DNA from 4 places in the Escherichia fergusonii ATCC 35469 genome. Region 3 is predicted to be linked to each of the others. Evidence: predicted binding sites of a transcription regulator. Region 3 holds the regulator's gene; each other region holds the start of a gene.
The links. Region 3 encodes LexA, which represses DNA repair genes until DNA is damaged. Its sites were predicted from a motif close to TNCTGTATGTACATACAGNA; they were not measured.
Positions count from the first base shown of each region.

Region 1: a site for LexA is predicted at 1,132-1,151, ahead of EFER_RS06760 (metal-dependent hydrolase). Genes of this name have one in related genera too.
Region 2: a site for LexA is predicted at 1,713-1,732, ahead of sulA (SOS-induced cell division inhibitor SulA). Genes of this name have one in related genera too.
Region 4: a site for LexA is predicted at 1,283-1,302, ahead of metR (HTH-type transcriptional regulator MetR). Genes of this name have one in related genera too.

Region 1 is NC_011740.1:1,374,067-1,377,257, reverse strand. Features, by position in the region: gene EFER_RS06770 (YniB family protein) at 1-190, opposite strand, end outside; gene hxpB (hexitol phosphatase HxpB) at 339-1,007, shown strand; gene EFER_RS06760 (metal-dependent hydrolase) at 1,166-1,756, shown strand; gene tcyP (cystine/sulfocysteine:cation symporter) at 1,888-3,191, shown strand, end outside.
Region 2 is NC_011740.1:1,139,605-1,142,795, reverse strand. Features, by position in the region: gene yccS (YccS family putative transporter) at 1-945, shown strand, start outside; gene EFER_RS05565 (TfoX/Sxy family DNA transformation protein) at 908-1,537, opposite strand; gene sulA (SOS-induced cell division inhibitor SulA) at 1,754-2,263, shown strand; gene ompA (porin OmpA) at 2,620-3,191, shown strand, end outside.
Region 3 is NC_011740.1:4,234,084-4,237,274, reverse strand. Features, by position in the region: gene dinF (MATE family efflux transporter DinF) at 127-1,452, opposite strand; gene lexA (transcriptional repressor LexA) at 1,525-2,133, opposite strand; gene EFER_RS20615 (diacylglycerol kinase) at 2,243-2,611, opposite strand; gene plsB (glycerol-3-phosphate 1-O-acyltransferase PlsB) at 2,782-3,191, shown strand, end outside.
Region 4 is NC_011740.1:3,764,162-3,767,352, forward strand. Features, by position in the region: gene metE (5-methyltetrahydropteroyltriglutamate--homocysteine S-methyltransferase) at 1-1,216, opposite strand, end outside; gene metR (HTH-type transcriptional regulator MetR) at 1,334-2,287, shown strand; gene bioP (biotin transporter) at 2,175-3,074, opposite strand; gene yigL (sugar/pyridoxal phosphate phosphatase YigL) at 3,150-3,191, opposite strand, start outside.

The DNA.
Region 1 (3,191 bases), 1.7 Mb from region 3:
TAACACGCATCATGTCGATCATGACATGGGTAAAGTCGAGCATTACGGCATTAATGCCTTCCTGCTCGACGGTTTTTGCATTCATAAATTTTAATGCAGAGATCAATGTGGAAACGAGCGCCGGTATAAAAATGACCCAACCAAGAATCCTTTTTAAGACAGCGATGCGTCCAGCCTGTTGATACGTCATGTGTTCCCCTTGATTAAGACGTGTCGTTTTGCTCTTAGTCTACCTGTTGATAACTGTTTTCGCCCGATCTTTAAAGACGGTATGATAAGCAACGATTCATCAGCAATACTGAATACCTTACATTTTAAGTTCAAAAGGAGAGGTTGTAATGTCAACCCCACGCCAGATTCTGGCCGCAATTTTTGATATGGACGGATTACTTATCGACTCTGAACCGCTGTGGGATCGCGCTGAACTGGACGTCATGGCCAGCCTTGGTGTTGATATCAGCCGTCGGCATGAGCTGCCTGATACACTTGGCCTGCGCATCGATATGGTGGTTGATCTTTGGTATTCCCACCAGCCGTGGATCGGGCCAAACCGGCAAGAAGTTGTTGATCGCGTCATTTCACGTGCGATTTCGTTGATTGAAGAAACCCAACCACTGATGCCTGGCGTGCATGAGGCTATCGCATTATGTAAAGAACAAGGAATGAAGGTGGGACTCGCTTCTGCGTCTCCGTTACATATGCTGGAAAAGGTGCTGACGATGTTTAATCTGCGTGACAGCTTCGATGCACTGGCATCCGCAGAAAAACTGCCCTACAGCAAGCCACATCCACAGGTTTATCTCGACTGCGCAGCTAAACTGGGCGTTGATTCACTCAATTGTGTCGCTCTGGAAGATTCGGTGAATGGGATGATCGCGTCAAAAGCGGCTCGTATGCGCTCCATCGTCGTTCCGGCGCAACACGATTTCGATGATCCCCGTTTTGTACTGGCAAACGTCAAACTCGCCTCATTAGAAGAGCTAAATATTCATCATCTTCGCGGCTGAATTATTATGGGCAATGCTTCATTGCCCATAATTTTTACGCTTCCGGTTTAACTGCTGAATTGCTCACCATTTTTTGACAAACAGTTACACCGTCACTACTTCCTTGCACTGTATAAAAATCCTATACTGTATGAATTGACAGTTTAGTGAGTTTTATCATGACGGCGGAAGGTCACCTCCTTTTTTCTATAGCTTGCGCGGTATTTGCCAAAAATGCCGAACTTACGCCCGTGCTTGCACAGGGTGACTGGTGGCACATTATTCCTTCCGCAATTCTGACCTGTTTACTGCCCGACATCGATCATCCGAAGTCGTTTTTAGGTCAGCGCCTTAAATGGATATCTAAGCCCATCGCACGCGCTTTCGGACACCGGGGATTTACCCACAGTCTGTTGGCTGTTTTTGCGTTACTGACCACCTTTTATTTGAAAGTACCTGAAACCTGGGTGGTTCCTGCAGATGCCCTGCAAGGAATGGTATTAGGTTATCTGAGTCATATTCTGGCTGATATGCTGACACCTGCCGGAGTTCCCCTGCTCTGGCCCTGCCGTTGGCGTTTTCGTTTTCCGATTCTGGTGCCGCAAAAAGGTAACCAACTGGAGCGTTTTCTCTGCATGGCATTGTTTGTCTGGTCAGTGTGGATGCCTCACACACTGCCAGAAAATAGTGCCGTTCGCTGGTCATCACAGATGATCAATACGCTGCAATTGCAATTTAATCGTCTGATTAACCATCAAATTGACTACTAAGCAGTCGATACCATCAGTTTTGGAATAAACAATTCCATTTGAATATAAGAGCCGGGTCACAGTTCTGATAATCTGACGCCAACAGAATCGTCTTGTCGGGCGATTCACATAAAAATATCAGGAGAACGGGGATGAATTTTCCATTAATTGCGAACATTGTTGTGTTCGTCGCTCTGCTGTTTGTGCTGGCGCAAGCCCGTCACAAACAGTGGAGTCTGGCAAAAAAAGTGCTGGTGGGTCTGGTCATGGGCGTGGTGTTTGGTCTTGCCCTGCATACCATTTATGGTTCAGACAGCCAGGTGTTAAAAGACTCAGTACAGTGGTTCAACATTGTGGGCAACGGTTACGTTCAGTTACTGCAAATGATCGTTATGCCACTGGTATTTGCTTCAATTCTCAGTGCTGTTGCTCGTCTGCATAATGCCTCACAACTGGGCAAAATCAGCTTCCTGACCATTGGTACGCTGCTGTTTACCACGCTGATTGCTGCACTGGTCGGTGTGCTGGTCACCAACCTGTTTGGTCTGACCGCAGAAGGTCTGGTGCAGGGTGGCGCAGAAACCGCGCGCCTTAACGCGATTGAAAGTAATTATGTAGGTAAAGTTGCCGACCTCAGCGTGCCACAGCTGGTGCTTTCTTTTATTCCTAAAAACCCGTTTGCTGATCTGACAGGCGCGAATCCAACCTCGATCATCAGCGTGGTTATCTTCGCCGCATTCCTTGGTGTTGCAGCACTTAAATTGCTAAAAGATGACGCACCAAAAGGTGAGCGTGTGTTAACGGCGATCGATACCCTACAAAGCTGGGTGATGAAACTGGTGCGTTTGGTTATGCAACTCACCCCTTACGGTGTTCTTGCCTTGATGACCAAAGTCGTCGCAGGTTCAAACTTGCAGGACATCATTAAGCTTGGCAGCTTTGTTGTTGCCTCTTACCTTGGCCTGGTGATTATGTTTGCTGTACATGGTCTTCTGCTGGGTATCAATGGGGTAAGCCCACTGAAGTACTTTCGTAAAGTGTGGCCGGTGCTGACTTTTGCCTTCACCAGCCGCTCCAGTGCAGCATCCATTCCCCTGAATGTGGAAGCTCAAACGCGTCGTCTCGGCGTACCTGAATCAATTGCCAGCTTTGCGGCCTCATTCGGTGCCACCATCGGTCAAAACGGTTGTGCCGGGCTTTATCCGGCAATGCTGGCAGTGATGGTTGCTCCGACTGTTGGTATTAATCCGCTGGATCCGATGTGGATTGCGACTCTGGTAGGTATCGTGACCGTGAGTTCTGCGGGTGTTGCTGGTGTTGGTGGTGGTGCAACCTTTGCTGCACTGATTGTGTTACCTGCAATGGGCTTACCTGTAACACTGGTGGCGCTACTCATCTCTGTTGAACCATTGATTGATATGGGGCGTACCGCGTTGAACGTGAGCGGCTCCATGAC
Region 2 (3,191 bases), 1.5 Mb from region 3:
GGCTATGGCATCATCCAGATCACCGGTATGAACCATGGATACTGGATCCTGCTGACCAGTTTGTTTGTTTGCCAGCCAAACTATAACGCTACACGACATCGGTTAACGTTGAGAATTATCGGTACGCTGGTTGGTGTAGCGATTGGTTTGCCCATTTTATGGTTTGTACCGTCACTGGAAGGGCAACTTGTATTACTGGTGATCACTGGCGTCCTGTTTTTTGCTTTTCGCAATGTGCAGTATGCCCATGCGACCATGTTTATTACCTTGCTGGTACTGTTGTGCTTTAACTTGCTGGGTGAAGGGTTTGAAGTGGCCCTGCCACGTGTAATCGATACGCTTATTGGCTGTGCAATTGCCTGGGCTGCGGTAAGTTTCATTTGGCCAGACTGGCGGTTTCGCAATCTCCCGCGTGTTCTTGAGCGCGCTACAGATGCAAACTGCCGTTATCTGGATGCGATCCTCGAGCAATATCATCAGGGGAGAGATAACCGACTGGCATATCGTGTAGCCCGTAGAGATGCTCATAATCGCGATGCAGAACTGGCGTCCGTGGTTTCTAATATGTCCAGCGAGCCTGATGTAACGCCGCAAATTCGTGAGGCAGCATTCCGGTTACTCTGCCTCAACCATACATTTACCAGCTACATTTCTGCATTAGGCGCACATCGGGAAAAATTAACGAACCCTGATGTGCTGGCGTTTCTGGATGATGCCGTGTGCTACGTTGATGATGCGCTTCATCATCAACCTGCTGACGATATCCGTGTGAATCAGGCGCTGGAAGATCTTAAGCAACGCATTTCCCAACTTGACCCACACCAGGACAGTAAAGAGCCTCTGGTAGTTCAACAAATTGGTTTACTTATTGCGATGTTGCCGGAAATTGGTCGTTTGCAGCGCAAGATTAATCAAATGACGCCAGCAACGCCAGATCTGGCGTAAGAGACTCCACCCATACAGCAAGCTCCTGGCGACGGACCACCGGGAGCGCTGCTTCATGAATATCCTGCACCGCGCCTTCCAGCAAATAGAGTATTTTCACGGTAATGTGCTGATTCATCTGCTTTAACCTTAACCAGCACATTTTTGCCCCCAAAATACGCAACGTGCTGACATCTTTAATACCCGCCTCATTGAGCAACGACTCAAGATGATAAGTAATGTTAGGCAGATCTCTTAAGCGATACTTCCTGCCAAGGCTCTTCTTCTCTTTAAGAGCTGCATCCAGCGAATAACGCGACAGGCGAATTAATTGCTGCTGGTCCTGCCACAAACTTTCATCTACCCGGTAATAGTTCAGCATGACCAACCGCCCTTTTTTCATAAACGTTAACCAGCGGGGGGTATGTTTGACGCAATACTGGACGCTTTGTTCACAGGCGCGCAGATATAACTCACCATCAGCCACCATCGCAAACACGGTATCGCTGATAGTTAAGCTGTAACTCCCAAACAGAGACCGATAGTTCACCCTGCCCAGGGATGCTAAATATTCTTGTGATTTATAGATCCGATCATAGGATAGATTTTTCATAAAAATCCTTTTAAATCATAATGTAAGTAAATGATTTGCGCTAACGGATCCGTTAATTACGAAAATAGGCAACTTATTATCACGGGGCAAGATGATTTTAATTTTTATGCTAACTATTGATAAAAAATGCGAGGCGCTTTCCGAAAATAAGGTTGATCTTTACCCTCTCCAGATGTACTGTATATTCATACAGTGACTCACAGGGCTGGATTGATTATGTACACTTCAGGATATGCAAATCGTTCTTCTTCGTTTTCCACTGCGGTAAATAATACTGCGCGTGTCGCCACGACAAACACTACAGCAGGACTTATCAGTGAAGTGGTCTATCGTGAAGATCAGCCTATGATGACGCAATTACTGCTTTTACCGCTCCTGCAACAACTCGGTCAGCAATCACGCTGGCAGCTATGGTTAACACCCCAGCAAAAACTAAGCCGTGAATGGGTCCAGGCTTCTGGATTACCCTTGAGCAAAGTTATGCAAATCAATCAGCTTTCTCCGTGCCATACTGTTGAATCAATGATTCGCGCTTTACGTACCGGGAATTACAGTGTGGTTATCGGCTGGCTTGCCGAAGAATTAACCGAAGAAGAACATGCGGAACTGGTTAATGCAGCTAATGAAGGGAATGCGATGGGGTTTATTATGCGTCCAGTCAGTGCCCGGACACATGCCACGAGACAACTTTCCGGGTTAAAAATTCATTCTAATTTGTATCATTAAGTAAAATTAGGATTAATCCTGGAATCTTTTTTCATTTGCTCTCTCTATGTTGATGAGCAACATATTTCCCGTGTGAACGCCTGTCGGAAGCGGTTTCTGCCTTCAACCATAGTTGCCTTTGACATCTAAAATGTTAAATATTGTGTACACAAGCCTTTTTTTTTCATATGCCTGACAGAGTTCACACTTGTAAGTTTTCAACTACGTTGTAGACTTTACATCGCCAGGGGTGCTCGGCATAAGCCGAATCTATCGGCAGAGTAACAATTGAGCAGATACCCCCGGTGAAGGATTTAACCGTGTTATCTCGTTGGAGATATTCATGGCGTATTTTGGATGATAACGAGGCGCAAAAAATGAAAAAGACAGCTATCGCGATTGCAGTGGCACTGGCTGGTTTCGCTACCGTAGCGCAGGCCGCTCCGAAAGATAACACCTGGTACACCGGTGCTAAACTGGGCTGGTCCCAGTACCATGACACTGGTTTCATCGACAACAATGGCCCGACCCATGAAAACCAACTGGGCGCTGGTGCTTTTGGTGGTTACCAGGTTAACCCGTATGTTGGCTTTGAAATGGGTTACGACTGGTTAGGTCGTATGCCGTACAAAGGCAGCGTTGAAAACGGTGCATACAAAGCTCAGGGCGTTCAACTGACCGCTAAACTGGGTTACCCAATCACTGACGACCTGGACATCTATACTCGTCTGGGTGGTATGGTTTGGCGTGCAGACACCAAAGCTCACAACAACGTGACTGGTGAATCTGAGAAAAACCACGATACCGGCGTTTCTCCGGTATTCGCAGGTGGTGTTGAATGGGCCATCACTCCAGAAATCGCTACTCGTCTGGAATACCAGTGGACCAACAACATCGGTGACGCTAACACCATCGGTACTCGTCCAGACAACGGTCTGCTGAGCCTGGG
Region 3 (3,191 bases):
AGTCCTCATCGTTAGGTTGTGAATAGCGAGAGTGTCGCGTCCAACATCGCTATGTTTTCTGCTGAACGTGAGATTAAGTGTAGTCAGGAATCTGGAATCAGAATTATTTATCAGAATTTTTAACCATCACGTTTCTGCAAACCAAGTGCCATTACACCAGTGACGACGCCAGATATAAGCCAGAGAAAGCCCTCGCAGTGCCAAAAATACGGTTAATGCCAGCCACAAACCATGATTACCCAGCCACGGTAAGGTCAGTAACGTAAGCGCGAATCCTGCTGCTGCGACCGCCATACTATTGCGCATTTCGGCGGCGCGTGTTGCACCAATAAACATGCCATCCAGCAGATAACACCAGACCCCCACCAGCGGCAAAATGACTTGCCAGAAAAGATAATGATCGGCCAGTTGTTGGATCTGGGTTAACGAGGTCAGTAAGGCAATGATATGTTCACCCGCCAGCAAATAAATCACAGAAAACAGCAACGCTACGATCCCCGACTGGCGGCACGCTGCACGCCAGACCTCCAGTAGCTGGCTCCCGTCGCGTGCACCGTACGCCTGACCTGAATGCGCTTCAACCGCGTAGGCAAAACCATCCAGCGCATAGGCGGTAAAGGTGAGTAGCGTCATCAGGACCGCGTTGACGGCGATAATGTCACTTCCCAGTCGCGCGCCAAGAACCGTTATTGCGCCAAAACAGAGTTGTAACAATAACGAACGCAGCATGATATCGCGGTTAAGTGCCAGCAGGCGGCGGAAGTTGCCTCGCCAGGCTGTTTTCAGCATTTCACCGGAGATACCGCGTAGTTTGAGGATTTTACGCACCATTAGCAGACCAATCAGCAATGTTGCATATTCCGCAATAACCGTCGCCAGCGCCGCGCCCTGCACGTTCATATGAAGCCCCATCACCAGCCAGATATCGAGCACAATGTTGAGGATATTACCGACCACCAGCAGAACAACCGGCGCACGGGCATATTGCACGCCAAGTAACCAGCCAAGTAATACCAGATTAGCCAGTGATGCCGGAGCACTTAACCAACGGATTTCCAGAAAGCGTCGTGCCTGTTCCAGTACAGCCTCACTGCCACCGACAATATGTAAAGCAAGAGCGATTATCGGTGTGCGTAACAGAGCAATTAATGCTCCAGCCCCTAATGCCAGCAACAGCGGTTGCACCAGTGCTCGTGCTAAAGCCTGAGGATTTTTTGCACCATAAGCCTGGGCGGTAAGACCGGTGGTGCTCATACGCAAAAACAACAGCAACATAAAGAGAAAGCTGGTCGCCGTTGCCCCTACAGCCACACCGCCCAAATAAACCGGACTATCAAGATGACCAATAACTGCCGTATCGACCAGACCCAGTAACGGGACGGTGATATTGGAGAAGATCATGGGTAAGGCAAGATGCCAGAGTGCTTTATCAGATGAGGTAAGGAATGCCATGCAGACAAGCCTGATGAGAAGAAGTGAAAAACAGACCGCGATGCCTGATGCATCGCGGTATTAAAAGCTTGATTACAGCCAGTCGCCGTTGCGAATTACGCCTACAGCCAGACCTTCAATAGTGAAATTCTGTTGACGAAGATCGACAACAATAGGTTTGAATTCACTGTTTTCTGGCAGGAGTTCGACTTTGTTACCCTGTTTTTTCAAACGCTTAACGGTAACTTCGTCATCAATACGCGCCACAACGACCTGGCCATTACGTACGTCCTGTGTTTTATGTACTGCCAGCAGGTCGCCGTCCATAATACCAATGTCTTTCATCGACATGCCGCTAACGCGAAGTAAGAAGTCCGCATTGGGTTTAAAGAGAGAAGGATCGACCTGATAATGGCCTTCAATATGCTGTTGTGCCAGAAGTGGTTCACCAGCAGCTACACGCCCAACCAGCGGCAGCCCCTCTTCTTCTTCCTGCAACAGTCGGATACCACGCGAAGCACCAGAAACAATTTCAATGACACCTTTACGTGCCAGCGCCTTCAGATGTTCTTCAGCAGCGTTTGGGGAACGAAACCCCAAGCGCTGCGCAATTTCCGCACGCGTCGGTGGCATACCTGTCTGGCTGATGTGATCCCGAATGAGATCAAACACCTCTTGCTGCCTGACCGTTAACGCTTTCATTTCGCCCCCTGGGTGTATATACAGTTATGCTGTGAGTATATACAGCGAAAGGCGAATTTGGAATCACAAAATACACGATAAACGAGAGTTTTAGCGAAATCTGGAAGCATTATCGGAAATGCGACCACAACAGGATGCCCCAGGTTATCAGTGCGACGATAATAGAAAGTAAAACGGCGGCAGACCCCATATCTTTGGCTCGCCCGGAAAGTTCGTGATATTCAGAACCAATGCGGTCAACCACTGCTTCGATCGCACTGTTAAGGATTTCGACAATCATCACCAGCATTACTGAACCAATTAATAATACGCGGGTAATCGCATCGACATCCAGCCAGCAGGCGATGACCACGCCTAGCAATACAGCGACGCTCTCCTGGCGAAATGCTGCTTCATTAACCCATGCAGCACGAAAACCTTTCCAGGAATAGCCTGCTGCTTTGATAATCCGGGTGAATCCAGTGGTATTATTGGCCATTGAAAGAACCTTTTTGCTTTATTAGCGTCAATAAAAAAGAACTGTTTACCCGTGTAATTCGGGTGACAACAACGCGACGCGAAGGTTGAAGGGATACAACAGAATTTCAACCGACTTTCTGCTATCCTTGCGGCGCATTTGCATTATTAACCAGAGGCTTTACATCGTTTATGTCCGGCTGGCCACGAATTTACTACAAATTACTGAATTTACCATTAAGCATCCTGGTAAAAAGCAAGTCTATTCCGGCAGATCCTGCCCCGGAACTGGGGCTCGATACCTCTCGTCCAATTATGTACGTTTTACCGTACAACTCAAAAGCGGATTTGCTGACCCTACGTGCCCAGTGTCTGGCGCACGATCTCCCTGACCCGTTAGATCCACTGGAGATCGACGGTACGCTGCTGCCTCGCTATGTCTTTATTCACGGCGGTCCACGCGTGTTCACTTATTACACGCCAAAAGAAGAGTCGATCAAGCTGTTTCACGACTATCTCGACTTACACCGCAGTAACCCCAATCTCGACGTCCAGATGGTGCCAGTATCGGTAATGTTTGGTCGTTCACCAGGGCGTGAAAA
Region 4 (3,191 bases), 470 kb from region 3:
GCTGACTGTCCTGGGCAGTGATCGCCGCCAGACGCTTTTCTACCGCCGGATTATGTACACGAGTAGAGTGACGACGCGCCTGAATCGGAGCACTCCACTCTGCCAGAGCTGCCGTATCACCACTGTTCAGCGCATCGCGCAGCAATGCCAGTTCATGGCATTTTTGCAGAGCGAAGGCAAACCAGCTTTTCACTTCCGCATCAAGACGCGTTTCAACACTCAGGTCGATAGGGCTGTGCAGCAATGAGCAGGAAGATGCCACCCACAAATCGCGTTTGCCGACAATGTCCTTAATTTGCGCATATTTCTCGGTAAGATCGGCGCGCCAGACGTTACGACCATTGATAAGACCAGCAGATAGCAGCCAGTCAGAAGGCAGACGCTTGTGCAGTTCAGCAACGTCATCTTTACCATGTACGAGATCGACATGCAGACCCTGAACAGGCAGCGCAGTAATGGTGTCGAGATTTGGCGTTACGCCTTCAAAATAGGTAGTCAGCAGCAGTTTCACCTGGCCCTGGAGCGCGTCGTAAGCGGGTTTATAGGCGTCCAGCCACGCCTGCGGCAGTTCCAGTACCAGAGCCGGTTCGTCGATCTGTACCCACTCAATGCCACGTTTTGCCAGTTCTGCCAACACTTGCTGATAAACCGGCAGAATGTCGTTCAGCAGGCTCAGGCGATCAAACTGTTCACCTTTCACTTTACCCAGCCACAGGTAGGTAACCGGCCCCAGCAGCACGGGCTTGACCTTGTGGCCCAGCGCCAGCGCCTCGTCCACTTCCTCCAGCAGCTGCGTCCAGGTCAGTTTGAACTGTTGGCCTTTAACGAACTCCGGCACCATGTAGTGATAGTTGGTATTAAACCATTTGGTCATTTCCGCTGCCGCCGCAGGTTCGCCAGTCGGTGCACGTCCACGACCAATACGGAACAGGGTGTCGATATCTACCGAACCATCTTTGTTCTGGTGACGCGCCGGAACGTTACCCAGCAGCAGGCTGGTGGTCAGGACATGATCGTACCAGGCAAAATCACCCACCGGCAGCAGGTCGATACCTGCTTGCTTTTGTTGATCCCAGTGACGAGCACGCAGTTCACGCCCTACCGCCAGCAGTTCTTCACGCGTGGAGTTCCCCGCCCAATAACTCTCTTGCGCTTTTTTCAGCTCGCGACGCAGGCCAACGCGAGGGAAACCGAGGGTGTGATTAAGAATTGTCATTATATGCCCCTTATGGAATTTTTAGTATTTAGCCGTCCAGATGTTTACACATCCATAATTGGCGGTTACTGTATATTCCTCAAGCGCAAATTATTCATGCCGAAGTGAAGGACTTTCATGATCGAAGTAAAACACCTGAAAACGCTACAAGCGTTGCGGAACTGCGGCTCACTCGCAGCCGCTGCGGCGACGTTGCATCAAACGCAATCCGCCCTGTCTCACCAGTTTAGCGATCTGGAACAACGCCTTGGCTTCCGGCTATTTGTGCGTAAAAGCCAGCCGCTTCGGTTTACACCGCAGGGAGAAATCCTGTTGCAACTGGCGAATCAGGTGCTGCCGCAAATCAGCCAGGCACTGCAAGCCTGCAATGAACCGCAGCAGACGCGCCTGCGCATTGCTATTGAATGCCATAGCTGTATTCAGTGGCTGACGCCCGCGTTAGAAAATTTCCATAAGAACTGGCCGCAGGTGGAGATGGATTTTAAATCAGGCGTAACGTTTGACCCGCAGCCTGCATTGCAGCAGGGCGAGCTGGATCTGGTGATGACCTCCGATATTCTGCCGCGCAGTGGCCTGCATTATTCGCCGATGTTCGATTATGAAGTGCGTCTGGTGTTAGCACCTGACCATCCACTGGCGGCGAAAACGCGAATCACGCCGGAAGACCTCGCCAGCGAAACGCTGTTGATTTATCCGGTGCAGCGTAGCCGACTGGATGTCTGGCGCCATTTTCTTCAGCCAGCAGGCGTTAGCCCGTCGCTGAAAAGCGTCGATAACACCTTGTTGTTGATTCAGATGGTTGCCGCGCGGATGGGTATTGCCGCCCTGCCGCACTGGGTGGTGGAGAGTTTTGAGCGCCAGGGTCTGGTCGTAACCAAAACCCTGGGCGAAGGATTGTGGAGCCGACTGTACGCCGCCGTGCGCGATGGCGAGCAGCGTCAGCCGATTACAGAAGCGTTTATTCGCTCAGCGCGCAATCACGCCTGCGATCATCTGCCGTTTGTGAAGAGCGCGGAGCGACCCACTTACGATGTACCCACAGTGAGGCCAGGATCACCATCGCGCCTGTAATAAACGTTGGCCAGTGCGGCTGTTGGTGCCAGATAGCCAGGTTAACCAGCAGCCCTGCCGGAACGTGCATATTATTCATAATGCCCAGCGTTCCGGCGTCCACCTGAGTCGCGCCGTAGTTCCACATAAAGTAGCCAATACCGGAAGCCACCACGCCAAGAAACACCAGAATGCCCCATTGCAGCATGGTTTGCGGCATTTTCTGCGCATTTCCCAGCAAGAACCATGCAATCACCGCCACCAGGAACGCGCCAAGATAGAACCACGCAAAGGCGTTATGCTGCGGCATCGGGCGAGTTTCCATCAGGCGTTTGTAGCCCACCATGCCGATGGCAAAAGTGATATTGGAGAGTTGCACCAGCAACAGGCCGGTCCAGAAGTGGTCGGTGACCTGATCATAGCGAATAATCCCGGCACCAATCACCGCCAACAAGGCGCTAAAAGCATAGCCCCAGCGCAGACGGCGCTTACTCATGATGTCATAAATCAGCGTGATGTAGAGCGGAGTCAGTACGGTGAACAGCAACAGTTCGGAGACCGTCAGGTAGAGATAGGCGCGAAAACTCAGCATATACATCACGCCAAGCTGCATCGCGCCCACCAGCATATACAGGCCGACCGTTTTCAGGCTATTGCCACGGGTACGCAGAAACGGCAGAAAAACCAGTGCCGCCAGGCCAACGCGCACCAGCACTGCAAAATAGCTATCGACGTGCCCCGCAAGGTACTCGCCATAAAAGCTAAAGGAGAAGGCCCACAGAATCGTGGTGATGATAAGTAGCGCCACAATGGATGTCTCTTTGTTTATCGGGTATCCATTGTAGCGAAGTATCAGGTTGACAACTGACTAAATAAAGAACGATTACGATAAATAGAGCTTACGCAGATAATGCGGCACCGCATC